2 regions of the Pseudorhodoplanes sp. genome follow, and region 2 is predicted to be linked to the other one. Evidence: predicted binding sites of a transcription regulator. Region 2 holds the regulator's gene; the other holds the start of a gene.
The links. Region 2 encodes PhoB, which activates phosphate uptake and scavenging genes when phosphate is short. Its sites were predicted from a motif close to TGTCATNNANCTGTCAT; they were not measured.

Region 1 (14,614 bases), on a different contig from region 2:
CCGGCTGGTGGTTGGCGCTCGGGCATGTGATCACCGCCATCGGGCTTGCGATCACCATCATCGGCATCCCGTTCGCATGGGCGCATCTGAAGCTGGCCGGCATCGCGCTGTGGCCGATCGGCAAGATGATCGTACCGGCCGACTGACAGCGGCGAAAGCTGCGAACCCGCAGTGTCGCGTCGTGATAGTATAACAGCGCGCCCCTTTGCTAGCGTGATCCGACTCACACGATGCGGATCACGCGGAGGTTCAAATGGCACCGGTCGACGTTACGATGGTCAAATGCGCATGCAGCGATTGCATCTGCGTGGTGAACACCAAGGCGGCCGTCACCAAGAACGAGCGGCTTTACTGCAGCAAGGAATGCGCGAACCATCACAAGGACGGCGCCGGCTGCCACCATGCCGGCTGCACCTGCCACGGCTGACGAATATTACGCCTGCAGAGGCCGCCCCTGATCAGAACGCGGCGGGATAGACTCCGCCGTCGATCAGGAGGTTTTGCCCGGTGATGTAGCCTGCCTGCTCGGAACACAGGAACGCGCAGGCGGCGCCGAATTCCTCCTTGGTGCCGAAGCGCTTGGCCGGCACGCCGTTCATGCGGTTCACCCGTGCCTGCTCGTAAGACAGGTTCTGGCGCTTGGCATTTCCTTCGAGATTGGAGACGAGTCGGTCGGTATCGAAGGTGCCGGGCAGGATGAAGTTGATCGTCACATTTGACGCCGCGACCGAGCGCGCAACGCCCGCCAGAAACGCCGTCAGTCCCGCACGCGCGCCGGACGACAGGTCGAGCCCGGCCAACGGCGCCTTCACCGTAGCCGAGGTGATGTTGACGATGCGGCCGAATTTCTTGGAAATCATCGGGTCGATCGCCTTCTGGATCAGTTCGATCGCCACCACCATGTTGGCGACCACGCCGTCGATGATCTGCTCGCGCGACAATTCGCGGAAGTCGCGCATCGGCGGACCGGCATTGTTGTTCACCAGGATGTCGGGCTCGGGGCAGGCGGCGAACAGCGCCTTCTGGCCGTCGGGAGTCGCGACATCGGCGGCCACAGGGATGATTTTCGCGCCGGTGGCCTTTGCGATCTCGTCGGCGGCCGCCGCGAGCCGCGCCACGTCGCGGCCGTTGATCACGACCTCGCAGCCTTCCTGCGCCAGCGCCATGGCGCAGCCATAGCCGAGCCCGCGGCTCGAGGCACAGACGATGGCCTTGCGGCCGGCAATTCCGAAATTCATTCCGTGTCTCCGTGTCATCGCCCGCCAACGGGTCCGCGCGAAGCGCGGCCCGTGACAGGCTCCGGCGGGCGATCCAGCACTGATAGCACTTAAGCTGTGCTACTGGATGCCCCGCCTGCGCGGCGCATGACAAGAAGAAATGTGACGGGGCAGATCCGCGCGGCGATTGAACGCAGCTCGTGAGCGCGACTACGACAGCCTCGCGCCCTCGACCGCGCGCATGTCGTTGCCGCGCCATTCGAAGCCGCGGCCGAGCCAGGCATTGACGTAGAGCACCGGCAGCATCAGGTCGCGCAGCATGTAGCTTGCGATCGACCAGCGCGAGACGTGCCAGCCGGCTTTCACTGACAGCATCCATTCGGCGCCATACCAGACCGCCAGGAAAGCCAGTGCCGGCAGAAACGCCGGCAGCCCGGCCAGCAGCGCCGCCGCGACCAGCGCCGTGAGCGGGGCGAGCGAGCCGGAGACGATTTCGATCGAGAAACAGAGCGGGAAGCTTGCGCGTCGCAACCGCGCCCAGCGCCGCTGCCGCTTCCAGACATCGACCGCACGCCGATAGCCGAGCGGCTGGCGGACCGGCGGCTCCATCAGCCGCACCCGCAAGCCGAGATTGCGGACGATCTTGGTGCAGGCCGCGTCCTCCGCCGATTCGGCACCCAGTGCGCGGATGCCGCCGGCGCTCTCGAGATCGCTCTTGCGCCAGAACAGCGTCTTGCCCTGTGCGAAGCCGAAGCCGACGGAGTCGGCGAAGCATTGCCAGCGAGCCTGGTAATTGTTCAGCATCGCGCATTCGACTTCGGCGAAAAAGCCGTCGGGGCGGCAGCCGATCGGCGGCGAGCAGACGAGGCCGGTCTGCGGATCGAATTTCGACAGCAAGCGCTGGATATAGTCACGCGGCAGCAGCACGTTGCTGTCGCAGATCGCGACGAACGGATAGGTGGTCTCGCGCCAGCCCTTGAAGACGTTGTTGAGCTTGGGGTTGTCGCTGATCCGCTCGTCGCCGATGAGCAGACGCGCATCGATCCAGGGATGGTCGGCCATCAGCCGCTGCACCAGCGGCACTGCGGGATCGTCCGGGCGCGCCGCGCAGATGATCAGTTCATAGCGCGGATAGTCGAGCCGGAAGGCCGAGCGCAGCGTATCCTCGATGTAATTCTCGATGCCGCAGACCGGCAGCACGATGCTGACCGGCACCGAATCGTGCGGGGCGTCGAGGACTGGCTGATCGGGCCGGCACTTGCGCATGGCGACCGCCACGCTCGCGAGATGAAGCGCCAGCGCAAGCGCTGCGAACAGGGCCAAAGCGGGAATGACAATGCTCATTCGGTGAATTCTGCCGGGAGGCGATGACATGCTGATGACGAGTCTCAGGCATTGCGCGTAGCGCGTTGTCATCAAACGGCAATGACAATGTGAGACGAGGCGCATAACGAAACGCGAACGGCATTCATGTGCTGATGACACCGACCCGGCCGCGACACTACCGCGCGCTCTTCATTTCCGACGTGCATCTTGGCGCCCGCGGTTGCCAGGCCGGCAAGCTGCTCGACTTCCTCCGCTGGCACGAGGCCGACACGATCTACCTGGTCGGCGACATCATCGATGGCTGGGCGCTGAAGTCGAACTGGTACTGGCCGCAATCGCATAACGACGTGGTGCAGAAGCTCTTGCGCAAGGCGCGCAAGGGAAGTCGCATCGTCTATATCCCGGGCAACCACGACGAGTTCCTGCGCGGCTATTACGGCACCCATTTCGGCGGCATCGATGTGGTCGAACACGCGGTGCACAAGGGCGCGGACGGGCGCAATTACCTGATCGTGCACGGCGACCATTTCGATCTCGTGGTCACGCAGGCGCGCTGGCTCGCATTGCTGGGCGACAAGGCCTACGATTTCGCACTCACCCTCAACCGGATCCTGAACGAAATCCGCCGCGCGCTCGGCCTCGGCTATTGGTCGCTGTCGCAATGGGCGAAGCTCAAGGTCAAGAACGCGGTTTCCTATATCGGCGAATACGAGCGGGCGCTCGCGGCGGACGCGAAGAAGCACGACGCGCAGGGAGTGGTTTGCGGCCACATCCACCACGCCGTGATCCACGACGATTTCGGCATCCGCTACGTCAATTGCGGCGACTGGGTGGAAAGCTGCACCGCGGTCGCCGAGCACCATGACGGACGGCTGGAAATTATCCACTGGACCGAGGAAACGCCCTCGGTCGATATTCCCGAACTCGCCGAGATTCGGGCGGCCTGACGTCCGGAACTCGGCTATGATGGCGGACTTGATTTCCAGCCAATTGCCAGGCCGCATGCTTGGCCGATCGCCGACTTAGGTTCCCGCGAGAGTGATCCCCGATGGATGTTCGGTCCGCCCTGAGCCCCGGTGACCCGGTTGGCGGCGCGTTGCGCGATATCGCCGCCGGCGCCGTCGCTCAGGCGCAGGCGATCCTGACCGATCCGGATCGCGACCCGACTACCAAGGTGCATGACATCCGCCGTGCCCTGAAACGCTGGCGTGCGCTCCTGCGGATGATGGCCCCGCATCTCGGCGAATCCGGGCAGGCTCTGCGATTCCAGGCGCGCGACCTGGCGCGCCGCCTGACGGTGGCGCGCGATGCGCAATCGGCGATCGATGCGCTGGACGATGCGATCGAAGCCAGCGCCGGATTGCCGATCGCGCTGCCGGCGCGGTCATGCGCCACCATCCGCGGCCGGCTCGAAGCGTTGCGTGCGGAAAACGAGCGCAACATCTGGACCGAGGACATCCAGCAAAACCTGTCGGACTACCTGACCGCCGCGTCCTGGCAGGTGTCGCAGTGGGATCTTGACGCGCTCACCTTCGCCGATCTCGCCGACATGCTGACCACGACCTATCGGCGGGCACGCCGGACCTTTCCGCGAAACTGGAGCGAGGCCGAGGGCGAGGATCTGCACGATCTGCGCCGCCGGGTGGTCGAGCACCGCTATCAGATGGAACTGATCGAGCCGGTCTGGCCGCGTTTTGCGCGCCTGTGGGTGGACGAGGCGCAGCGGTTGCGGACACGGCTCGGCAAGTATCAGGATCTCGAAATGCTCACCGCGAAGGCTGAGCCGCACCAGCCGCTGGCGCATTGGCGGTCGAAACTGACGCCGATCATCGCGCACCGGCAGGCCGAGCATGTGCAGGCCGCACGGCGCCTCGCGACCCGGCTGTTCGCGGAACCGCCGAAAGGGTTCCGGCGGCGGCTCGAAGCGCTGTGGGATGCGCAGGAGGACGATTGAATTGCGCGCGGTGCGCGTTACCTTGACGCGATGGACGCCATCACTGCCGCCGATATCGAGAGCGCCGCGGGCCGGATTTCGGGTGTGGCGGTTCGCACTCCGCTGATCCGCTCGCCGCTGCTCGACGAGCGCGTCGGCGCCAGCGTCTATCTCAAGGCCGAAATTCTGCAGCGCATGGGCTCGTTCAAGTTTCGCGGCGCGTATAACCGCTGCGCGACGATCCCGTCCGAAGGCCGCCGCGCCGGCGTGGTGGCCTATTCGTCTGGCAATCATGCGCAGGGCGTTGCGGCGGCGGCGAGGCTGCTCGGGATGCCAGCAGTGATCGTGATGCCGTCCGATGCGCCGAAGCCCAAGCGCGAGCGCACCGCGGCGCTCGGCGCCGAGGTCGTGCTGTATGACCGCAACACCGAGGACCGCGCAGCGATCGCGCAGAAGATCGCCGACAGCCGCGGCGCCATCATCGTGCCGCCGTTCGACGACCCGATGGTGATTGCGGGGCAGGGCACGGTCGGGCGCGAGATCGTGCAGGACCTCGATGCGCTCGGCCTCAAGCCGGATGTGGTGGTGGTCGGCTGTTCCGGCGGCGGACTGGCCGCCGGGATTTCACTCGCGATCAAGACCATGGTGCCGGACGCCGATTTCTATACCGCCGAACCAGACGGCTTCGACGACATGGCGCGTTCGTTCGCGAGCGGGCAGCGCGAACGCAATGCGCGACTGAGCGGCACCATCTGCGATGCGCTGATGAGCAATACGCCGGGCGAACTCACCTTTCCGATCACGCAGCGGCTGATCGGCAAGGGCGTCACCGCAAGCGACAGCGAGGTCGAGGCGGCGGTGGCGTTCGCCTGGCGCGAGCTGAAGCTCGTGGTGGAGCCGGGCGGCGCGATCGGCCTGGCGGCGCTGCTGGCTGGGCGGCCGGATGTGAAGGGCAAGGTGGTGGTCGCGATCCTGTCCGGCGGCAATGTCGACCCGGACCTGTTCTCGCGCATCATCGCGGCTTAGCTCAGGTAAACAGCGCGATCTTTTCCTCGTTGGACAGCGCGTAGAAGTCGGCAAACGGGTCGCGCGGTTCTGTCTTGATGCGTTCCGCCGGCGCCGCAGCGCCGGCCGGTGCCGCGGAGTCCGGCAATTGAGGCGCCGGATATTCGATCGCGGCGGCCCGACATTCCGTAATCTCCACCGAGACGCCGTCAATCTCCGCGACGTCTGCCGATGCGACCTCGATCCGCAGCATCTCGGTTGCGAACGTCCCGGACTGCGGGGCTTCGGAGGCTGACGTCGGCTCGCCTTCTACGCTGCCGGACATCATCGCGCGGTCTTGCGATGCGGCTTCCACAAGCGGCGCATTGTCCGCCGGGGCGATATGACTGACCCCGGTCCCGTTCTCGTTTTGGGGTTGGTCCGGTTCGAGGCTTCCGGCTGTCAAAAGTCCCTCGATCCGCCGGATCGCCGTCAGCAGCGACGTGGTGTCGGCGCTCCGGTTTCGCTGCAGGAATTCCTGCAGGAACGCCCGGCCGCGCGCGCTTTCCGTCAGCGCGGTGAGAATTGTCTCATAATCCGAATCGCCTTGCGGCGAATCGTTCGGTGCCGGGGCATGATTCGCGAGCATGATTGACAATACGCGATCCCGCGACGGTTTTGCCCTGAGGGCCGCATTTTTCTACGCCGCGTCCTACGTTTTGCTCGGGGTGCATCTGCCGTTCTTTCCGGTCTGGCTGCAGGCCAGCGGCTTCGATGCCGGACAGGTCGGCGCGATCCTCGCCGCCACCGCGTTGCTGCGGGTTATTTCGGTGCCGGTCGCGACCGGCGCCGCCGACGGGCGGCTCGGCCTGCGGACCGCAATCATAACCTCGGCGATGGCGACCGCGCTTGGCTTCACCGCGCTCGGGCTGGCTTCGTTGCCATGGCTGATCGTGGCGCTGGCAGTGTTCACGGCTTTCGTCCATGTTCCGTCGGCGGCGCTGATGGATGCCTACACGCTGCGCGGATTGCGCGCGCGGGGCGCCGCCTACGGACCGGTCCGGCTGTGGGGTTCGATCTTCTTCATCCTGGCCAATCTCGGGGCGGGCGTAGCGTTCGACCTGATCGATGCCCGCAACCTGATCTGGCTGATCGCGGTCCCCGCGATGGCGGCCGCCGGCATTTCGCTGATACTGATGCCGCAGCCACCGATCGCCCCGCGCGCCGCCGGCGCCGAACCCGATCGACCGCTGTGGCGCAATCCGCGCTTCGCCGCGATTGTCGTGGCCGCGAGTCTGATCCAGTCCAGCCATGCGGTCTATTACGGCTTCTCGACCATTGCCTGGAAAGCCGCCGGCTTCGACGGCGTGGCCATCGGCGCGCTCTGGGCGCTCGGGGTGACCGCAGAAATCCTGCTGTTTGCGTTGTCGGGCCGCCTGCCGCCGCGCTTCGGGCCTATTCCGCTTTTGATCCTTGGCGGAGCGGGAGCGGCCATCCGCTGGGCCGGACTGGCCTTCGATCCGACCGGCTGGACGCTGCCGCTGCTGCAATTGCTGCACGCCCTGTCGTTCGGCGCCACCCATCTCGGCGCCGTTGCCTTCGTTGCGCACGCGGCGCCGGAAGGCCGCGGCGCAACCGCTCAGGGCTATTTCTCGGTGATGCAGGGCATCACGCTCAGCGCCTCCATGCTGCTCGCCGGCATGTTATATGAGGCGGCCGGCGTCGCGAGCTACGCGGCGATGGCGGTCATTGCGGCGATGGGCGCAGCGATTGCGGTCGTGGTTTGGATGCGGATGCCGGAGACGAGGGGTTAATCTATTCGCACGGGCGATACATCGACATCAGCTCGGAACCCGAAAGATAGACCATTTTCGGTTTCAGGCCGCCGCGCCGCTTCAGCCAGGTGCGGATTTCGCCCGGATAAATGTCCCACAGCGCCTTGGTGCCGGCCTGGCTGAGCACCGGGCGGCCGTTCCGACCGGGATTCCAGGCGGCGTGAAAGCCGAGTTGCGCCCGCTGGGTTACGCAGATGCGGTCGCGCGGCAGGACGCCCAGCACGATGGTGCAGGCCGACAGGCACGGCCCGTCGATCATGACGCGCTGGCCGGTTTTGCGAAGACTGACATACGCGTCGAGATAGGGACCGATCTGCCCGCCCTTGTCGTTGGAAATGCGGACAAGTGCGTGGGCATCCGCAGTTAACACGGCAGCGAATATTGCGCCGCAGATCGCAGCACGCAGCTTCATTCCCCGCGCTCCCAAAAGGTCCCGGGCAAAAGTTAGACGGGAATGGAGCCGGTTGCCAAGCGGTTAAAGGCAATTGCGCGGCCGTGTGCACAATCGGCAACAATGGCGATGGATCGCCTGGTTTCGCCTTACGCGGAGCCAAGCGCCCGGCGCAGCGCGCGCTCCAGATCGCTCAATGCAAACGGTTTTTGCAGGATCGGAACCGCGTTCAATCCGTCCGGAACACTGCTTGCGCCATAGCCTGTGGCAAAGACGAAAGCGATGCCGCGGGCCTTGATCGCTTCCGCGATCGGAAACGTGCGCAGTCCGTTCAGATTGACGTCGAGAATTGCGACGTCGAAGGACAGGTCCTTCGCCTTCGTGAAAGCGTCGTCGAACCGGGTGGCCACTCCGGCAAGCTCGCAGCCGAGATCGGCAAGCGCGTCCTCGACCAGCATGACGATCAGCGCCTCGTCCTCGACCAGGAAAACCCGCCGTCCCGCGAGATCGGGCAATGTGTCGATCACAACCGCTCCTGTCGGGCCAGCCGCTTCAATGCGAACCGGAGATTTCTTGCAATGGAGCGTCGATGGCGCATTCGAGGCCGGCATCGTTGAACGTCAGACGGGCCTCGCCGGCAATATCCTGCGACAGGCCGCGTTCGACCAGGCGCGATCCGAAGCCGCGGCGGGCGGGCGGTTGCACCGCCGGACCGCCGCTTTCCCGCCAGCGCAGCTCGAAACGCTGCGCTTGCGGATCGACGCGCCAGTCGAGCGAAACCCGGCCGCTATCGTTCGACAGCGCGCCGTATTTGACCGCGTTGGTGGCGAGTTCATGGAATGCGAGCGACAGCGCCAGCACGGCTTTCGGCCGCAGCCGCAACCGCTGGCCGTCAACACTGAAACGATCCTGTCCGGAACGGCCGCGATAGGGCGCGATCGCGCCATTCACAACGTCCACAAGGTCGGCGCCTTCCCAATGCTGACGCGTCAGAACGTCGTGCGATTTCGACAGCGCGATCAGGCGCGCCTCGAATGCGGCGCGTCCCTCGGGCAAGCTGTTCGCGTTGCGCAGGCTTTGGGTGGCGAAGGATTGCACGGTGGTCAGCGTATTCTTGACCCGGTGGTTGATCTCGTCGACCAGCAGCTGTTGCCGCCGCTCGGCGACCTTGCGCTCGGTGATGTCCTGAATGAGCTTGATCAGATGCAGCGGCCGGCCGGCCTTGTCGTGGGTGAGGGACACGCTGTTCTGGACCCAGATCACTGAGCCATCTTTTCTCAGGTAGCGCTTTTCGATCACGAAATCGGAGCGGTCGCCATGCTGGAGATCCGCGAGCAGCGCGTTCATGGCGGCACGATCGTCCGGATGGGTCAGTTCCAGCGAATTGAGCGTGCGCAATTCGGCGGCGTCGTAGCCGCACAATTCGCTGAAGGCGTCGTTGCATTCGATGAAGCGCCCCTCGGGTTTCAGGACGGCGACCCCGATCGCGGGTGACTCGAACACGCCGCGCAGACGCTCCTCGCTCTGACGCAGCGCCTCCTCGGCGGCCTGGCGGCGTTCGTCACTATCGGCCCGCTCCAGGCTGAAGCCGAGTTGGCGCGAGACGATGACGGCGAGATCAATCCGGCGCCGGTCGAATTGCTGCACATTGTCGTAATAGGCCATGAACTTGCCGCACAGCGTGCCGCCGCAGGTGAGCGGAAGGAATGCGAGCGCGCGGATGCCTTCGGATCGCAAAGTGTCCCGCAATGCGTCCGGCAAATCGGACTGGTCGATATCGGCGACGAAAATCGGCTCGGGTTCGGTTTCGCCTTGAGCCCATGGCGAGTGGCCGTCGACCGCGTTGCGGTAGCTGTCCGAAAGTCCGCGCCACGCAACAAAACGCATCACGCCATCGCGGTCGAACCGCAGGATGGACGCGGCCTTGCAGTCCAGCGTGTCGATAATGGCATCGAGCCCCGCATCGTAACTGTCGTCCAGCGAGCCCGCGCGGTAGAGCCTGTCGGTGAAGCGGAACAGCGCTTCCTGTTCGCGCGCGCGCCGCGCCAGCGCCCCTTCAGGCTGGTCGGTTGGACCGGCTGCTGAGTTTTCCGAGGGGGCAGGGGACGGTTCTGGATCTGCTGCTGAATTGCGGGGGTCCAGCATCGCTGGCCATTCTCTCCCGTCTTGTTGTGAAACCGGTTTTACGGTCTGTGCCGGTTGACGACACCGACGCGTGACGCTCAAACGCCTAACCCCGGTAGTGGTTCCAATCTACCTTTAACTTCCTCGCCCTTCATCCCCAAAGTGTGGGTGACGCGGGATACACTACGCTGCCCTGATAGACGAGTCCGTCCGGCCGGTCGCGGGCCAGCAGCAGCGGACCGTCGAGATCGACGACGCGCGCGGTCTGCGCGATCAGGATCGCGGGCGCCATCGATAGCGAGGTCGCGACCATGCAGCCGGCCATGATGTCGAGCCCGAGCCGCCGCGCTTCCGCCGCCATGCCGAGCGCTTCGGTCAGCCCGCCGGTCTTGTCGAGCTTGATGTTGACGGCGTCGTATTTGCCGATCAGCGCTGCAAGCGAGGCGCGATCGTGCGCGCTCTCGTCGGCACAGACCGGAACGGGGCGGGCGGTGCCGCGCAACGGTTCGTCGGCATCCGCCGGCAGCGGTTGTTCCACTAGCGTGACCCCGGCTTTCGCACAGGCGTCGAGATTGGCGGCCAGATTGTCCGGGCGCCATCCTTCATTGGCGTCGACGATGAGTTCCGTCTGCGGCACCGCATCGCGGATGGCGGCGATGCGCTCGCCATCACCATCGGCGCCGAGCTTGATTTTCAGAAGCGGGCGCGCGCCGGCATCGCGCGCCGCGTTCGCCATCGCCTCGGGCGTGCCGAGCGAGATCGTGAAGGCGGTGGTCAGCCGATGCGGCGCTGCCAATCCGGCCAATGCCCAGGCCGGTTGTCCGGCCCGCTTCGCCGCCAGATCCCAATAGGCGCAATCGAGCGCATTGCGTGCGGCCCCGGCGGGCATCGCCCGCTGCAGATCGTCGCGGGTCAGCCCGTCCGCCACGCTTTGGACCATGTGTTCGAGCGTTGCTGCGACGTTTTCCGGGCTCTCGCCGTAGCGCGCATAGGGAACGCACTCGCCGCGCCCGAGCAAGCCGTTCTGCGAAAGTTCCGCGACGACGACCCTGGCCTCGGTCTTGGCGCCGCGGCTGATGGTAAACTGTCCCGCGATGGGCCAGGTTTCGATGCTGATTGTGAGCTGTGGCCCGGCAGGGTTAACCATGTGTTTAAGGCTTTGTTAACGTCTCTCGACAGCCGGAGGCGCTCTGTTAAGTATGTGACGGAAATGCGGTTTTTCTCAAGGTGGCACAAGGGGCGGCCGGACGCGGGGCCGCGACGTCAGGCTGCCTGGAGCCGTCCGGGGCTTGCGGGGCGGGGAGTACGATGAGTTCTGAAGCTTTGCTCGCCGCGTCGGTAAGCGGCGACCGGCTGGACCTGTTGGCAGGGGGCGACTGGACCGCGGATCGTGCAAACGATCTGGAACGTCTGGTCATGGCAGCGGCATTGCCGCCGAATACGCCGATCAAGACCGTTCGCGTCAACATGCGGGATGTCGCCAAGCTCGACACCTATGGCGCCTGGCTGCTGGAGCGGCTGCTGCGCGGTTCGCGCGAGCGGGGCGCGGCGACCGTTGTGATCAATCTCGCCGACCAGTTCCGCACCATCGTCGAGACCGTACATCAGACCACGGAACTGCCCGATCCGGAGCGGATCAGGCGCAAGAGCGTGACCGACTGGCTCGCGACCGTCGGCGAGAATATCGCCGAAGTCGGCACGTCGGCTGTCCTTTTCGTGCAGATGCTGGGCGCGGTCGCATTCGCGTTCCTGCGGATATTCTGGCGGCCGCGCACCTTCCGCTTCACCTCGCTGGTGAACCAGATCGACCTGGTCGGCTGGCGCGCGGTGCCGATCATCGTCCTGATCACCTTCCTGATCGGCGCGATCCTGGCGCAGCAGGGCATCTTCCATTTCCGGCGCTTCGGTGCAGACATTTTCGTCGTCGATATGGTCGGCATCTTGGTGCTGCGCGAAGTCGGCGTGCTGATCGTCTGCATCATGGTCGCCGGCCGGTCGGGATCGGCCTACACCGCCGAACTTGGCTCGATGAAGATGCGCGAGGAGATCGACGCGCTGCAGACCATGGGCTTCGACCCGATCAGCGTGCTGGTGCTGCCGCGCATCCTGGCGCTGGTGATCGCGGTTCCGATCCTGACCTTTCTCGGGGAAATGTCGGCGCTCTATGGCGCAGGGCTGGTCGCTTCGCTGTATGGCGGGATCCAGCCGGAAGTCTTTCTGCAGCGGCTGCGCGAGGTGATCTCGCTCAATCACTTCATGGTCGGCATGATCAAGGCGCCGTTCATGGCGATGGTGATCGGCATCGTTGCCTGCGTGCGCGGGCTGGAGACCAAGGGCTCGGCGGAATCGCTCGGCGCCCAGACCACTGCGGCGGTGGTGCAGGCGATCTTTCTGGTGATCGTGCTGGACGGCATCTTCGCCGTGTTCTTCGCTGCGATCGACAAATAGGCGAGGGGAACCATCTCGATGTCAGATACCGGCTTCGATATCCTGTCGCTGTTCGACGACGGCCCGGAGCCGCAACTCGACATTTCGCAGGACATCGCGCTGCGGGTGCGCAACCTGCAGGTCAAGTTCCGGCGCCAGCATGTGCTGAAAGGCGTCAATTTCGACGTCAAGCGCGGCGAGGTGCTGGGATTCGTCGGCGCATCCGGCGCCGGCAAGTCGGTGCTGCTGCGGACCATGATCGGCCTCATTCAGCCGACCTCCGGCACAATCGAAGTGTTCGGACAGGAATTCTCCAAGGCCAAGGAATTGCGCGAGCAATTGATCGAACGGCATTGGGGCATACTGTTCCAGCACGGCGCGCTGTTCTCGGCGCTGACGGTGCGTCAGAACGTGCAATTCCCGATGCGCGAATATCTCGACCTGTCGCCGCGACTGCTCGACGAGGTCGCCGCCGCCAAACTCAAGATGGTGGGCCTGCCGCCGGAAGCCCTGAACAAGATGCCGTCGGAACTTTCGGGCGGCATGATCAAGCGCGTGGCGCTGGCGCGGGCGCTGGCACTCGATCCGGCGATCGTTTTTCTGGACGAGCCGACATCCGGCCTCGATCCGATCAGCGCCGGCGAATTCGATAACCTGATCAGGACGTTGCAGCGCACTTTGGGGCTCACCGTTTTCATGGTAACGCATGACCTCGACTCCCTGCATTCCGTCTGCGACAGGATCGCTGTTCTGGCCGACGGCAAGGTGATTGCCGCAGGGCCGATGTCGACAATGCTGGCCTCGGAACATCCGTGGCTGAAGGCTTACTTCCGCGGCAAACGTGGCCGTGTCGGCTCAACGATGTGAGGTTGGCGTATGGAAACCCGGGCAAATTACATCCTGATCGGCTGCTTCACGCTGGCAGTCATTCTGGGTGCGTTCGGCTTCGTGTACTGGTTCCATCATGTCGGCGGCACCGGCGAACGCATGACCTATAACGTGGTGTTCAATGGTCCGATCGGCGGTCTGCGATCCGGCGCGTCGGTGACCTTCAACGGCATCCGCGTCGGCGAAGTCACCGCGCTATCGCTCGACCCCAAGGATCCGAAAAACTCCGTCGCCACGATCTCGATCGACACCACGACGCCGGTCCGCGCCGACACCGAGGTGTCGCTGGATTCCCAGGGCCTGACCGGCATTTCGGTGCTGGCGCTGCGTGGCGGATCGTCGACCGCAGGACCGGTCACCGCGAAGCTCGACGACGTGCCGCTGCTGACCGCTGGTTCCAGCGCGTCGCAGGACATGATGGCGGCCGCGCGCGACGTGGCGCGGCGGATCGATACGGTGCTCTTGGAAAACCAGCAGGCGCTGAAGAACTCGCTGAAGAATATCGAGACCTTCACCGACATGCTGGCGAAGAATTCGGACTCGCTGTCGAAGTCGGTGAAGAACATCGAGTCATTCACCAACGCGCTGTCGAAAAATTCGGAGAAGGTCGACGGCATTCTCGCCGGTGCTGACCGCGTTCTCGGCAATTTCGAAAACCTCACCGCGGAGAAGGGCGACGTGCCCGAAGCGGTTCGTGCGTTCAAGACGCTCGCGGAGAATCTCGACAAGCGGCTCGAAGGCCTGATCGTCGACGGTCGCCGCACGCTGAATACGGTCGATCGCGCGGTGCGCAATTTCGACGAGAACCCGTCGCGCATTATCTTCGGCGGCGGCAGACCGGCGACGCCGCAGCCGCGGCGGCAATAGACTACGCAGCAGCGTTTACACCGACAGCGCAGGGCGAAAGGCCGGCCGGATTCTCATCCGGCCGGCCTTTGCCTTTTGCGTCTGGGCGGCGCGGGGCATGCGGTGCGTCCGCTTGACCGCTGCTGCGGCGCTCCACTACGATTCGCACAACCGGCCAATCTTACGCCGTAGCGAAAAATAGCAGCCGCGTCAGGCGGCTGCGTGGGGAGGACGCTCATGGTCTCTGCCGCATTGCGTGCAATCGCTTCCGCTGTCGTAATGTTCGCCGCACCTTTTGCGGCAAGCGCGCAGGACTTCCCGACGCGTCCGATCACCATCGTGCTGCCATATCCGCCGGGCGCGTCGACCGAACAGGTGGCGCGCATGGTGCAGCCGATCATGCAGGAGCGGCTGAAGCAGCCGATCGTGATCGAGAACAAGCCCGGCGGCAATGGCAGCATCGGCACGCTTGCGGTCGCGCGCGCGGCGCCGGACGGTTACACCATCCTGCTCACCACCAATGCGCTGATGACGATCGTGCCGAATGTGCAGACCATGCCGTTCGACCCGCTGAAAGACTTCGCGCCGCTGACGACCGCCATTCGCGGCATTCTCGGAATTGCCGTCAACCCGAAGGTACCGG
Region 2 (14,614 bases):
GGCAAGCTGATCCCGAACCCGAACAAGATGTGGTCGGACATCGACAAGTCGCTGCCGAACACCAAGATCGAAGTGCTTGGCCCGCCGCCGACCTCCGGCACCCGCGATTCTTTCCACGAGTTGCTGCTGGAAAAGGGCGCTGAGCAGATTCCGGCGCTGGCTGCGATGAAGAAGTCTGACCCGAAGGCTTTCGACCGCGTGTGGAAAACCCTGCGTGAGGACGGGGCCTATGTGGAAGCCGGCGAAAACGACAACCTGATCGTTGCCAAGCTCGATCAGAACAAGAACGCATTCGGCGTGTTCGGCTTCTCGTTCCTTGAAGAGAACTCGGCCAAGCTGCGCGGCGTGCCGCTGAATGGCGTCGTTCCGGAATTCGACACCATCACCGCCGACAAGTATCCGGGTTCGCGCCGCATGTTCGTCTACCTCAAAAAGGCGCACGTTGGCGTCGTGCCTGGTATCGATAAGTTTGCGGCCGAGTACGTTTCGCCCAAGGCTCTGGGTGAAGATGGCTATCTGGCCAAGAAGGGCCTCGTCACGCTGCCAAAGGCGGAAGCCGATGCGGTACGCAAGGCCATCATAGAGATGAAACCCGTCTCTCTCGATGCGCTCGGTTCCTGACAAAACGTGACAGGGGCGGTCGCCATGCGCGACCGCCCTCTCTCTTCAGGCGGCCGAAAGAAGTCCGCCGATACCATCTGTTTTGTCTGTTGAAGGGTTGAGGCGATGACGTCGCTGTATTTCCTGGGCTTGGCCGTACTGGTCGTCGTCGGATATCTGTTCGGCCGGTCGCGCGCCGCGACTGCCGAACGATCAGCCTCGCTGCATTCGCGCCCCTCTTATCACGGCTCGTTTGTCGTCATCAGCATTCTGATCCCGATGTTGCTGATCCTGGTGGTCGCAGTGCCGATCGCCGACCGCATTGTGAACACGCAGGCGATCAGCGCGCTCGATCCGGCATTGCTCGACGACGATCTGAAGCGCGGCGCCGCTTTGCGCGACATCATCGCGGTGGCATCCGGCCGCTATTCCGGCCAGCCGAGCGTGGCGCTGAAGAACGCAGCAGACGTTTATGCGTCGCTTCGTTCATGGACCAATACCATCATCGTCGGCGGCGGCTGGATTTTTGGTTTGCTGGGTCTTGCCTATGGCCTGCGTATGCTGTCGGTTCAGTTCCGCGCCCGCAACCATGTCGAGACCATCGTCAAATATGTGCTGCTGGCCGCCGCCTGCGTCGCGGTGCTGACCACCATCGGCATCGTGTTCTCGGTGCTGTTCGAGACCGTGCGCTTCTTCCAGAAGGTTTCGCCGCTCGATTTCATATTCGGGACGCAATGGTCTCCGCAGACCGCGATCCGGGCCGACCAGGCCGGCTCGTCCGGCGCCTTCGGCATTATTCCGCTGGTCACCGGCACGCTTCTGATTACGTTCATCGCGATGCTGATCGCCGGGCCGATCGGCTTGTTTGCCGCGATCTACATGGCGGAATACGCCACGCCGCGGTTCCGGGCCTGGGCGAAGCCGCTCCTCGAAATCCTGGCCGGCATCCCGACCGTGGTGCTCGGTTTCTTTGCCGCGCTCAGCCTGGCGCCCTGGGTGCGCACCGCGGGCGAAGCGCTCGGCCTCAATGTCGCCTCCGAAAGCGCGCTCGCCGCGGGCATCGTGATGGGCATGATGATCATCCCGTTCGTGTCGTCGCTGTCGGATGACGTCATCAACGCGGTGCCGCAATCGCTCCGCGACGGCTCCTATGGGATGGGCGCAACCCACTCCGAAACCATCAAGAAGGTCGTGCTGCCGGCGGCGCTGCCCGGTATCGTCTCGGCATTCATGCTGGCAATCAGCCGCGCGGTCGGCGAAACCATGATCGTGGTGATGGCTGCCGGGCTCGCCGCCAATCTTACGTTCAACCCGCTGGAGGCGGTCACCACCTTCACGGTGCAGATCAAGACCATTCTGGTGGGCGACCAGGAATTTGAAAGTGCAAAGACGCTTGCCGCCTTCGCGCTCGGTTTCGTCCTGTTCTTCTTCACGCTGACGCTCAACGTCATCGCGATGCAGATCGTAAAACGGTATCGGGAACAATATGACTGACACCAGCCTTCCGGGCGTCCGCTCGATCGACCTTGGAACCGACGCTGCTCGCGCGCGCATCAAGGCCCGCTATCGCGCCGAGAGCCGCTTCCGGTTCTATGGTCTCGCCGCGATCGGCATAACGGCTCTCTTTCTGGTCGTGGTGCTGACCGACATCGTGATCAAAGGCTACCCGGCATTCACGCAGAATGTGATGATGATGAAGATCACCGTCGATGCGGCGGAGATCGACCCCAAGGGCTCGCGCAATCCGGCCGATATCAGGGCGGGCGACTTTCAGGCACTGGTGCGCAACGCATTGCGTGCCGAGTTTCCCGATGCAAAGGATCGAATCCAGCGCCGCCAGCTGGATGGTCTCCTGTCATCTGGCGCCGCCGATTATCTGAGGGAACGCGTTGTTGCGGATCCCGCGTTGATCGGTCAAACGATCACCGTTCCGGTGCTGATGTCATCGGACGCTGACCTTTACTTCAAGGGAATCGGGACCCGGATTGCCAGGACGCCCGGGGTCGGGACGGCCACACCCAGCGCTACAAACGGCGAGATCGAAATCACTTCCACGTCCAGCGACTTCGCCAACACGCTTGCGCTGGTGAAGCAAGGTCTGACCACCCGTGCCCGCGCCGAGCAGTCGGAGGCGGAGCGGCTGCAGGGTTTGTCGAACCGCGCCGTCGCGCGCAAGGCGGAACTGGAAACCACGCTTGCAGCCGCGAGGGCATCGAACGACGCCGGTCGCATCGGAACGCTTGAGGGACAGATCGCCGCAGCGGCCGACGAGGCGACGTCTCTCGGAAGCCGCGCCAAGGAATTGCTCGATAGTGTTGCAGAGATGCGCGCCCGCTATTCGAACGCATCCGCACCGGAAACGCTAAACGAGCGTCTTCCGAGCCTTTTGGTCGCCATCAATGGCGGCGTCGTGAAAGTCGCGGAGGTCAGTTCGGGATCCATCAAGGGCGAGGCTGTCATTCCGCTGACGTCCGCCAACCCGGCGACTCCGAAAAGCTGGCAGGTCGTGATTTATGAGACGCCCGAGGCGAGCCGCCGGGTTAACGATCGCGTCGTCACTTGGCTCGAGAGCCTGAAGGCGAAAGGCGTTATCGAGAGCCGCTTCAACTGGCGCTTCTTTACTGCGGGCGACAGCCGCGAGCCGGAACTGGCTGGTATTCGCGGTGCGCTGGTGGGCTCCCTGCTCACGCTCGCTGTAACCCTCGTGCTGTGTCTCCCAATCGGTGTCGCTGGCGCCATCTATCTCGAAGAATTTGCCCCCAAGAACCGGATCACTGAAGTCATCGAGGTCAACATCAATAACCTCGCGGCGGTTCCGTCGATCGTGTTCGGTCTGCTGGGCTTGGCGATGTTCCTGAATTTCTTCGGACTCCCGCGATCGGCGCCGCTCGTCGGTGGACTGGTGCTGGCACTGCTCGTATTGCCGACTATCATCATCGCCTCGCGTGCCGCGCTCAAGGCGGTTCCGCCCTCGATCAAGGAGGCGGCGCTGGGTGTCGGCGCCTCGCAACAGCAGGCGATCTTCCACCACATCCTGCCACTGGCGATGCCCGGAATAATGACCGGCACGATCATCGGCATGGCGCACGCGCTCGGCGAGACGGCGCCGCTCTTGATGATCGGCATGGTCGCCTTCATCGTCGAGCCTGCAACGAGCATTGTCGACGCCGCGACTGTGTTGCCGGTCCAGATCTATCTCTGGTCGGATCTGCCGGAAGTCGGTTTCCAGGCGCGAACGGCAGCCGCGATCATGGTGCTGCTGGCGTTCTTGTTCCTTATGAACGGGACCGCAATTCTCTTGCGCAAACGCTTCGAGCGGCGCTGGTAAGTCATTGGGAGTTAGGAGATGCTGGCTATGGACGCAATGGTTCAACCCGCCGCCTCGGCCGCTGCGATCGATATCGCCGGTACGCAGGCCAAGCCCAAGGTCACGGCGCGGAACGTCAACGTCTATTACGGCGACAAGCACGCCCTGAAAGACGTCAACGTGGATATCCCGGCGCGGTCGGTGATGGCTTTCATCGGCCCGTCCGGCTGCGGCAAGTCGACCTTCCTTCGCTGCATCAACCGGATGAACGACACCATCCCGGTTGCGCGGGTGACCGGCAAGATCGATATCGACGACCTCGATATTTACGACAAGTCGCTGGACGTCGTACAACTGCGCGCGCGTGTCGGCATGGTGTTCCAAAAGCCCAATCCATTCCCGAAATCGATCTACGAAAACGTCGCCTATGGTCCGCGCATCCACGGGATCGCTCGTTCGAAATCCGAACTCGACGAGATCGTGACATCCAGCCTGAAGCGCGCCGGGCTATGGGAAGAGGTCAAGGATCGTCTGGACGATTCCGGTACCAGCCTGTCAGGCGGCCAGCAGCAGCGGCTGTGCATCGCGCGGGCGATTGCGGTCGGTCCTGAAGTGATTCTGATGGACGAACCATGCTCCGCGCTCGATCCGATCGCGACCGCTCGCATCGAGGAACTGATCGATGAGTTGCGGCGGAATTTCACCATCATCATCGTGACGCACTCGATGCAGCAGGCAGCCCGCGTGTCGCAGCGGACCGCGTTTTTCCATCTCGGCATTCTTGTCGAGGAGGGCCCGACCGAGACCGTCTTCACGACGCCGGGCGATCGCCGCACCCAGGATTACATCACCGGCCGCTTCGGCTGACCGGCTGCAGACAAGGACCAAGACAATGGCTGACCACATCGCCAAGGCGTTCGACGTCGATCTGCAGGAGCTCAACCGCATGGTTGCGGAAATGGGCGGCCTTGCCGAGAAGGAGATCGCGGACGCAGTGCAGGCGCTGACCCGCCGCGACATCGATCTCGCAAACAAGCTGATCGCAGCCGATGCCCAGATCGACGCGCTGCAGCGGGAGATCGAGGAGCGCGCGATCCTGACGATTGCGCGCCGCCAGCCGATGGCCATCGACCTTCGTGAAGTGGTGAGCGCCTTGCGGGTCGCCAACGAAATCGAACGCATCGGCGATCTCGCCAAGAATATCGGCAAGCGCGCACTCGACCTCGAGGGTGAATATCCGTCGCTGAAGCTCATCCGCGGCGTCGACCATATGGGGTCTCTGGTGTTGACCCAGCTCAAACGCGTGCTGGACGCCTATGCCGCCCGCGACGTCGACGAGGCCATGGATGTGTGGAAGCGTGACGAGGAAATCGACGCCATGTGCGTCTCGCTGTTCCGCGAATTGCTCACCTACATGATGGAAGACCCGCGCAACATCACGTTCTGTATCCATCTCCTGTTCTCGGCAAAAAATATCGAGCGGATGGGCGACCATGCCACCAACATCGCCGAGACCGTCTATTACATGATCAAGGGCGAGCCGATCACTTCCGAACGCCCGAAGGCCGATACCACCAGCTTTGCGCCATTGGCGGCGCAGGCGGCGCAGGGATGAACGGAAGCAGCGACATGAACGCTCAGACCGCGCGCATCCTGATCGTTGAGGACGAGGAGCCGTTGTCGCTGCTGCTGCGATACAACCTCGAGACCGAAGGATACGACGTCGAGACCGTCGCGCGCGGTGACGATGCCGATACCAGGCTGCGCGAGAGCACGCCCGATCTCGTCGTGCTCGACTGGATGTTGCCCGGACTGTCCGGCATCGAACTCTGCCGGCGGCTGCGGGCGCGGCCCGAGACCAAGTCGCTGCCGATCATCATGCTGACCGCGCGCGGCGAGGAGAGCGAGCGCGTGCGCGGGCTTTCGACCGGCGCCGACGATTATATCGTCAAGCCGTTCTCGGTCCCGGAACTGGTGGCACGGATCCGGGCGCTGCTGCGGCGATCCCGGCCGGAGCGGCTGGCCGACGTGTTGACGCTGGGCGAAATCGAACTCGATCGCGTCAAGAAGCGGGTCTCCCGCGCCGGCCGCGACGTAGAGCTCGGGCCGACCGAGTTCCGGCTTCTGGAATTTCTGATGGAGCGCCCCGGCCGCGTGTTTACCCGGGAACAATTGCTCGATGGCGTGTGGGGCAGTGAGGTCTATATCGACGAGCGTACCGTCGATGTGCATGTCGGGCGGCTGCGCAAGGCTCTCAACCGTGGCCGCGACGGGGATCCGATCCGCACCGTGCGCGGCTCCGGTTATGCGATCGACGATCGCTTCGGGCGCGCGGACCTCACCTGATCTGACCTTGTCCGACTTGGTCTGGTCGATCCGGTCGCCGCGGCGCCCTGCGCGAGCGCGTCAGCGCCCGCCTGCCGAGCGCTTGTCCCGCCGCGCCGCCGGCGGCTGATAAGCGATACGCGAGTGGTAGGCGCAATAGGGCAGACCATTAACGGACGGACCGCCGCAGAAATAGAATTCCGACGTCGCCGGGTCGCCGATCGGCCATTTGCAGGTCTGCTCGTTCAGTTCCAGAAGCGTGCGGCGCTGTCCGATCGGCACGACATTCTCGACCTGGGCCGGTTCGACGTCCATCTCGTAGTCATAGGCGAAGGCCTGGGCCAGCGCGGTATTGCCGCGAACGGCGGGACGAGACACCCGTAACATATGGGTCGCCCTCGGCTTTCGCTGCCGCGGCGCGCTGGACGACGGCGCCTTGGTGCGGCCGGAGAGCCCCAGACGATGCACCTTGCCGATGACCGCGTTGCGGGTGATCCCGCCCAGTTCGGCCGCGATCTGGGAGGCCGAGAGGCCGTCGGACCAGAGCTTCTTGAGCTGCTCGACCCGTTCGTCGGTCCACGTCATGGGTTTCTCCTTGTTGCCCCGCGGAGGGGAATACCGTCCGCAGAATCCTTTCCCGTCGCCGGACAGCCTGAGGCTGCCAGCGGGACGCCACACACGCAGATGTACTTACTTGCCTGTCCGCCGCACGAGATGTCGTATCTGACAGGGGCGACACTACACAATCGCTGGACTCGCCCGCAAGAGTCCGCCCCCCCTGCGCACCCATCGTCGCTGTGGAGAGCGCAAGGTTTTCCCCGCCTTATTCGAAGCGCTGCGGCATCGCGTGGCCGGGCGGTTCGGTTGACAGCCTACGGCCCGCCCCTAGAATGCCGGTTGCAGTGCCGCCCGCGGGGGCGGCACATTTCGTTTAGGCTCCGGCATTGTCTGCTGATGCTCTGACATTGCCGGTCCAGTTTCTGCCGGATGTTCTGCCGTGGTCTCCAATCTTCTGCCGACTTATAACCGCGCCGACCTTGCCTTCGAGCGGGGCGAGGGCGCCTGGCTGACCGCGACCAATGGCGAGCGCTATCTCGACTTCGGATCGGGCGTTGCGGTCAACGTGCTGGGTCACGCGCATCCGGTGCTGGTCGAGGCGCTGACCGACCAGGCGCAGAAAGTCTGGCACGTCTCCAACCTGTTCCGGATTCCGGAAGCGGAGCGCCTGGCACAGCGGCTGTGCGCCGCAAGCTTCGCGGACCTCGTCTTCTTCTGCAATTCCGGCGCCGAGGCGATGGAATGTGCGATCAAGACCGCGCGCAAATATCACGCCGTCTCCGGTCATCCCGAGCGCGTCGACATCATTACCTATGAAGGCGCCTTCCACGGCCGCACGCTGGCGACGCTCGCTGCCGGCGGGCAGCCGAAATATCTCGAAGGCTTCGGCCCTGTGGCCGGCGGCTTCATCCAGGTGCCGTTCGCCGATCTCGAAGCGACGAAGAAGGCGATCTCCGACACCACCGCCGCGATCCTGATCGAGCCGATCCAGGGCGAGGGCGGTGTGCGCGTGGTGCCGCCGGAATTCCTGCGCCAACTGCGCAAGCTGTGTGACGAGCACGGCCTGATGCTGGTGTTCGACGAGGTGCAAACCGGCATCGGCCGCACCGGCGAATTGTTCGGATACATGCACGCGGGGATCGCGCCCGACATCATGGCGCTGGCCAAGGCGCTCGGCGGCGGCTTTCCGATCGGCGCCTGCCTTGCGACTGCGGAAGCCGGCCAGGGCATGACCGCCGGCACCCATGGCTCGACCTTCGGCGGCAATCCGCTGGCGACGCGCGTCGGCAATGCGGTGCTGGACGTGGTGCTGGCGCCCGGCTTCCTCGAGAATACCCGCAAGATGTCGCTTCTCTTGAAGCAGCGGCTTGCCGAGTTGAAGGATCGCTTTCCGTCGGTGATTGCCGATGTGCGCGGCGAGGGGCTGCTGCTTGGTCTGGTCTGCGTCGTGCCGAATGGCGACATGGTCACGGCGCTCCGCAACGAAAAGATGCTGGCGATCGCGGCCGGCGACAACGTCGTGCGGTTGTTGCCGCCACTGATCCTTGACGAGGCCGGCGTCGCCGACGGCATCGCGATGATCGAACGCGCCTGCGAAAAGCTTGCGCATGCGGCCAAGCCCGTCAGCCCGGCTCCAGTCTGATGGCAAAGAGCAACGCCCGGCGCAGCGTCCGCCATTTCATCGACCTGATCGACATCCGGCCCGCCGACCTGCGCGCAATCATCGCGGACGCACGCGCGATGAAGAAGGCGCGCGGCCGGCGCAAGCGTCCGCTCGCCGGTCAGACGATGGCGATGATTTTCGACAAGCCCTCGACCCGCACGCGCATTTCGTTCGAGGTCGGAATGAAGCAGCTCGGCGGCGATGTCATCACGCTGACCGGACAGGAGATGCAGCTCGGCCGCGGTGAATCCATTCCGGACACCGCACGGGTGATGTCGCGCTTCGTCGATGCGGTCGTGATCCGCACGCTCGAACACGATCTGGTCACCGAACTGGCGCAATATGCCACCGTGCCGATCATCAATGCGCTGACGAAGCAATCGCATCCCTGCCAGGTAATGGCCGACGTGATGACCTTCGAGGAGCATCTCGGCTCGATCAAGAAAAAGACCGTCGCCTGGACCGGCGACGCCAACAACGTGCTGACCTCGTGGATGCACGCGGCCGAGCGCTTCGATTTCCGCCTCAACATCGCGACCCCGCCGGAACTGAAGCCGCAGCAATGGCTGCTGGACTGGATCGAAAGCTCGGGCGCGGCCATTCATGTCGGAACCGATCCCGACGAGGCGGTGCGCGACGCCCATTGCGTGGTCACCGACACCTGGGTGTCGATGGGCGACGAGGCCAGCAAGGCCAACCGTCACAACCTGCTGCAGCCTTATCAGGTCAATTCCAGGCTGATGGCGAAGGCGCGTCCGGACGCCATTTTCATGCATTGCCTGCCGGCCCATCGCGGTGAGGAAGTCACCGATGCGGTCATGGACGGGCCGCAATCGGTGGTGTTCGACGAAGCCGAGAACCGCTTGCATGCGCAGAAGGGCATTCTTACTTGGTGCCTGAACGCCAGCGCGCGGTAGGCTGACTGGCTCAATCTCCGTTCATTCCCGCTTAGAGCGGGAATCCAGCCTTTCCAGCTCTGGTTTTCCGCCTGCGCGGGGACGAGCGGTTCAACTTCTAGATTCAGTGCCCCGCCCATGACCATCGACATCCCGACCCGAACGCCTTCGCCCCACACCGCCGACGACACCATCCTTCCGTTCGAAGTGTCGGCGCTCGATTTGCGTGGCCGCGTGGTGCGGCTCGGGCCTGCGCTGGACGAGATCCTGATCCGTCACGATTATCCGCTGCCGGTTGCGAAGCTGCTCGGGGAGGCGGTCGCGCTCGCCGCGCTGTTCGGGTCCTCGCTGAAATTCGACGGCCGCTTCATCATGCAGACGCAGGGTGACGGGCCGGTGCGCATGCTGGTGGTCGACTATGTGACCGGCGGCCGCATCCGCGCCTGCGCGCGTTTTGACAAGGCGCGCGTCGCCGAAGCGATCGCCGAAGGCAAGGCTTCGGGCGGCGAGTTGCTCGGTCGCGGCCATCTCGCGATGACCATCGACCAGGGCGGCGACATGAATCGTTATCAGGGGCTGGTGGCGCTGGAAGGCGGCTCGCTCGAAGATGCCGCGCATGAATATTTCCTGCGCTCGGAACAGATCCCCACGCGCATCCGGCTGGCGGTCGCAGAGGAAATGCGCGCGGGCGACAGCGGCACCACGCATTGGCGCGCCGGCGGCATCATGCTGCAGTTTCTGCCCAAATCGCCCGAGCGCATGCGCATGCCCGATCTCGATCCCGGCAACGTGCCGGAGGGTGTCACCATTGAGACGCCGGACGAGGATGATGCCTGGGTCGAAGGCAAGGCGCTGGTCGAAACCGTCGAGGATATCGAACTGATCGATCCGGACATCTCGACCGAACGGCTGGTCTACCGGCTGTTCCACGAGCGCGGCGTGCGCGTTTTCGACAGCGCGCCTGTCGAAGCGAAATGCTCATGCTCGCGCGACAGTGTCGAGGCGATGCTGAAGAGCTTTTCGCAGGACGACCGCGATCACATGGTCGAAGACGGCAAGATCGCGGTCACCTGCGAGTTCTGCAATCGCACCTATGATTTCGCTCCGGGTGAAGTCGGTGCGAAGGGTGGGGCATGAGAAGCGATACAGCGCGGCATTGGGAAAGACGCTGAATGAGGCGTGATGCCCGTCAGTCGTCTGCCAGACACTTGATGTTGAATTAGTCGGGTCGGATCGCAGCGCCGAGGCCAGTCATGACCATCAGCAGCGAGACAATTAGGTGTCCGTTGTTGCGTCGTCGAGTTACGTCAGGCTTAACGAACGCCCTCGGTGCGCGTTAACGGCCCAGCTTTGGCGTAGTGCCCTGCCGGGTGCCGAGCAATTTTAACGTGTGTTGCGGCGGCGCGCTATCGATTGAAAACGTAAATTATTTCAATGTGGATTCGGGGGAAAATGTTCCGTTTTGCTATCATTGGTTGTGCAACCTAAAATAGTATTTCCCTGCCACAGGGGTGGCTAAGTGGGGTGGCGGCTTGAAATCCATATTGTTGACGGCAGCGTAGCGACACGTACCGCTTTCGCGAAATCTGCGGGCAGTATCGAAAGGCGTTCGCCTCCCACGTTAATGGGAGATCTAAATGCTTTGGCAATTCTTGCGGAAGCGAAGCAGAATCCAACAACTTGCTTATGCAATCGGGGCATGTCTCGTTGTGGATTGCTCGATCACTGACCATGCGTCGGCACAGCAGGCGGCGGACAAACCGAAGGTGGTCGAAGTCCCGGTACCGGTGGCAGTGCCAGTCCAGGTCCAGCCAAAAGTCGTGGATTGGGCTGGATTTGGTTGGGGGCTTGGGATTGCCACAAACTTCGATGTGGGCGGCAATCGCGTAAACACAGCATCGGTCGTAAACAACATCGTTCGAGTCGAAGACAGCACAAGCAACGTCAGCGTCAGTTTTGTGTTGGAGGCGCATTATTTCCTGAGGGATTATCTATTCGGCTTCGATGGCAAAGATTCCTGCACTTCAAAAGGCAGAAGCCCATATAACTGCACCGAACTGGCACATGGACCCTTCGTGGCGATTGAAGTGGGTGGTGGAGGCGCTTCAGCCCCCAATGCAAACAGCCCGATCAGCGGATATGCGATGGGATGGATGGTGGGCATGCGTCATCCCAATCTTTTGCCAAACATTGCGACTTCGACGGCGAGCTGGAATTTCGGAGTCGGTCTGCGCGTCAGTCCTAACGGGAAGGTTCTCGGCGACGGCCTGGTTGCGAATCAGCCTCTGCCGGCTGGTGACTCGATCCGCTACAAGACCGAACCGCGGTTGGGCGTCATGATAATGTCGACCTTCAGTTTCTGACGGCCGATATGGTGACGGAGAGGTCGCCGCCGGATGGCTGCACTCTGCCGAGCTTTCGACATCTCTGCTGAAATTGTTTTGCCGTTACCTGCGAATTCTGCAATCGCACCTGTGACTTCGCGCCGGGTGAAGTCGGCGCGAAGTATGGTGCTGCGAATGAGGACGCGTTGCACACGTTGTCATCGCCCGCCAACGGGTCCGCGCGAAGAGTGGAACAATGACAGGCTCGGCCGGCTATCCGGTAAATGCAAATTGTCGGCATTGGCAGGCTGGATGCCCCGCCGTCGCGGGGCGAGACAAGAGAGGGTGATCAGCCGCCCAGATTTGCTTTCAGAAAATCCTGGAACGTCGCCCAGGATTTCTTGTCGGCATGCTCGCGGTAAACCGGCGCGCCGAAGACCGTGAAGGCGTGCGGGGCGCCGGAATAAACCTCGAGGTCGTATTTGACGCCGGTCTTTTCGAGCTCTTCGACGAACGCTGCGACCTCGGGCATCTTGATGATGGTGTCGGCGCCGCCATGCGCCACGAAGATCGGCGGCGTGTCCTTGGCATAGCTCTGGCCCGCCGGCGTCGCGAGGCCGCCGTGGAAGCTGGCATAGCCCTTGACCTTGTCGGCCTTGCCCGAGCGCGCGAGTTCGAGCGTGGCCGTGCCGCCGAAGCAGTAGCCCATCACGACGACATTGCCCTGGCTGCGCTTCTGCGCTTCCGACAGGCCGCCGAGCAGCAGGCTGCGCATCTTCTCGCGGTCCTTGTAGAGCTTGCCGGTTTCGGCCATCCGGGCTTCGAGCGTTGCCGGCCGATTGCCTTTGCCAAACAGATCGACGGCGAAGGCGTCGTAGCCCATGTCTGCCAGCATGTCGGCGCGCTTCTGCTCGTAACCGCCGAGACCGTCCCAGTCATGGATCACCAGGACGAGACCCTTGGAAGGTCCGGTGGCCTTGGCGAAATAGCCTTCGAAATCCGCGCCGTCGACTTTGTAGCCAACGGTATCGCCGGCAAAGGCGGCGGTGCCTGCAAAGATCGCGATCAGGGCGGCCAGAACAGCTTTCATTTTCGATGTCTCCACTGAGCGTTCATGCGGGCGTCTGGCCTGATCATCCCGCGCTTGATGTCGGCCGGCAAGGCCAGTCGGGGCGCCCGGCTGCGGCGGACCCGACGCCCCGGGTTGCCCCGGCCGCCGTCCAGCGGCTAGAGGAAGGGCTGTGAGAGTTCCAGACCGGGTGGGGTGCGTGAGCGACAATCCAGTGATCATCGCCGGTGGCGGCATCGGCGGGCTTGCGACCGCGCTGACGCTGCATCAGATCGGCGTGCCGTGCGTGGTGTTCGAAGCGGTGCGCGAGATGCGCCCGCTCGGCGTCGGCATCAACATGCAGCCCAATGCCGTGCGCGAACTTTACGATCTCGGCTTCACCCAGGCCGATCTCGACCGCGTCGGTCTTCCCGCGAAGGAATGGGCGCTGGTCGGGCTCAACGGCAACGACATCTATTCCGAACCGCGCGGGCTGCTGGCCGGCTATCACTGGCCGCAATATGCGGTGCATCGCGGGCTGTTCCACATGATGCTGCATGATGCGGTGGTTGCGCGGATCGGGCCGCAGGCGGTGCGGCTCGGCAGCCGGGTCAACGGCTATCGCAACAATGCCGATGGCAGCGTCACCGCGCTGATCGAACATGCCGACGGTTCGACTTCGGAGACGCGCGGCGCGCTCTTGATCGGCGCCGACGGCATCCACTCGGCGATCCGGGCGCAGATGCATCCCGACCAGCCGCCGATCCACTGGGGCGGCGCGATCATGTGGCGCGGCACCACCTGGGGCAAGCCGATCCGATCGGGCGCATCCTTCGTCGGCCTCGGCACCCATCGCGAGCGGGTGGTGTTCTATCCAATCTCGCATCCCGATCCGCAGACCGGGCTGTCGATGATCAACTGGATCGCCGAGGTCACGCTGGACAATTCCGAGGGCTGGAAGCAGAGCGGCTGGTTCCGGCAGGTCGAGACCGACGATTTCGTGCGGCATTTCGACGATTGGGTCTGGGACTGGCTGGACGTTCCGGCCTTGCTGCGGAATGCCGAAGCGGTGTTCGAAAATCCGATGATCGATCGCGACCCGGTTCCGACCTGGCGCGACGGCCCGGTGCTGCTGCTCGGCGATGCCGCGCATGCGATGTATCCGACCGGTTCCAATGGCGGCAGCCAGGCAATCATGGACGCGCGCCTTCTGGGGGCGGCGATGGTCGAGCAAGGCGCGACGGCCGAGGCGCTGGCCGCGTTCGATGCGAAGCTGTGCGGGCCGATCTCGCAACTGGTGCTGCGCAATCGCGGCGCCGGTCCGTTCGGGCTGCTCAACATGGTCGACGAGCGCTGCGGCGGAACCTTCGACAATATCGACGACGTGATCCCGCCGCAGGAGCGCGCCGAGTTCATGGCGGGCTACAAGGCCGCGGCGGGCTTTGCGATCGAGACCCTCAACAAGGCGCCGCAAACGATCGCGCCGGGTGCGCGGGTGCGGGCGGTGGAGGGCGTGGCCTGACGCTGTTTCCGCGCCGAGCTCGCGCTCAGTTGATCGTGCGCGGCGTGTGCACCGAGTCGAGCGAGAAGGCGGGAATATCGATGTCGAAATTTTCGCCTTCCTCGGTGACCATGCCGTAGCGTCCGGCCATGATCCCCGAGGGGGTCTGCAATGGAACTCCGCTGGTATATTCGAAGCTCTCGCCCGGCGGGATCACCGGTTCCTCACCCACCACACCCGCGCCGCGTACTTCCTGCACGCGCCCGAACGCGTCGGTGATGTGCCAGTAGCGGGTCTTGAGCTGGACTGTCTCGCCGCCGTTATTCGATATCTCGATGGTATAGGCCCAGAAAAACTGGCTCTTCTCCGGCGCCGACCGATCGGACATGAAC

Region 1: the regulator PhoB is predicted to act here: its motif matches at 2,585-2,601, upstream of AC5I5I_RS05925 (UDP-2,3-diacylglucosamine diphosphatase).

The regions. Positions count from the first base shown of each region.
Region 1 is NZ_JCABZI010000002.1:505,985-520,598, reverse strand. It holds gene AC5I5I_RS05945 (YccF domain-containing protein) at 1-146, shown strand, start outside; gene AC5I5I_RS05940 (metallothionein) at 254-427, shown strand; gene AC5I5I_RS05935 (SDR family oxidoreductase) at 459-1,238, opposite strand; gene AC5I5I_RS05930 (glycosyltransferase) at 1,428-2,561, opposite strand; gene AC5I5I_RS05925 (UDP-2,3-diacylglucosamine diphosphatase) at 2,696-3,490, shown strand; gene AC5I5I_RS05920 (CHAD domain-containing protein) at 3,592-4,497, shown strand; gene AC5I5I_RS05915 (threonine ammonia-lyase) at 4,528-5,502, shown strand; gene AC5I5I_RS05910 (hypothetical protein) at 5,504-6,109, opposite strand; gene AC5I5I_RS05905 (MFS transporter) at 6,108-7,274, shown strand; gene AC5I5I_RS05900 (hypothetical protein) at 7,276-7,707, opposite strand; gene AC5I5I_RS05895 (response regulator) at 7,836-8,213, opposite strand; gene AC5I5I_RS05890 (sensor histidine kinase) at 8,239-9,831, opposite strand; gene dgcA (N-acetyl-D-Glu racemase DgcA) at 9,962-10,957, opposite strand; gene AC5I5I_RS05880 (ABC transporter permease) at 11,119-12,258, shown strand; gene AC5I5I_RS05875 (ABC transporter ATP-binding protein) at 12,277-13,104, shown strand; gene AC5I5I_RS05870 (MlaD family protein) at 13,114-13,992, shown strand; gene AC5I5I_RS05865 (Bug family tripartite tricarboxylate transporter substrate binding protein) at 14,209-14,614, shown strand, end outside.
Region 2 is NZ_JCABZI010000013.1:196,412-211,025, forward strand. It holds gene AC5I5I_RS19250 (PstS family phosphate ABC transporter substrate-binding protein) at 1-621, shown strand, start outside; gene pstC (phosphate ABC transporter permease subunit PstC) at 727-2,094, shown strand; partial or broken gene AC5I5I_RS19260 (DUF3333 domain-containing protein) at 2,087-2,572, shown strand; partial or broken gene pstA (phosphate ABC transporter permease PstA) at 3,122-3,928, shown strand; gene pstB (phosphate ABC transporter ATP-binding protein PstB) at 3,965-4,774, shown strand; gene phoU (phosphate signaling complex protein PhoU) at 4,800-5,522, shown strand; gene phoB (phosphate regulon transcriptional regulator PhoB) at 5,537-6,253, shown strand; gene AC5I5I_RS19285 (GcrA family cell cycle regulator) at 6,314-6,817, opposite strand; gene AC5I5I_RS19290 (aspartate aminotransferase family protein) at 7,230-8,432, shown strand; gene argF (ornithine carbamoyltransferase) at 8,432-9,370, shown strand; gene AC5I5I_RS19300 (Hsp33 family molecular chaperone) at 9,488-10,486, shown strand; gene AC5I5I_RS19305 (hypothetical protein) at 10,987-11,712, shown strand; gene AC5I5I_RS19310 (dienelactone hydrolase family protein) at 12,023-12,763, opposite strand; gene AC5I5I_RS19315 (flavin-dependent oxidoreductase) at 12,942-14,243, shown strand; gene apaG (Co2+/Mg2+ efflux facilitator ApaG/CorD) at 14,269-14,614, opposite strand, start outside.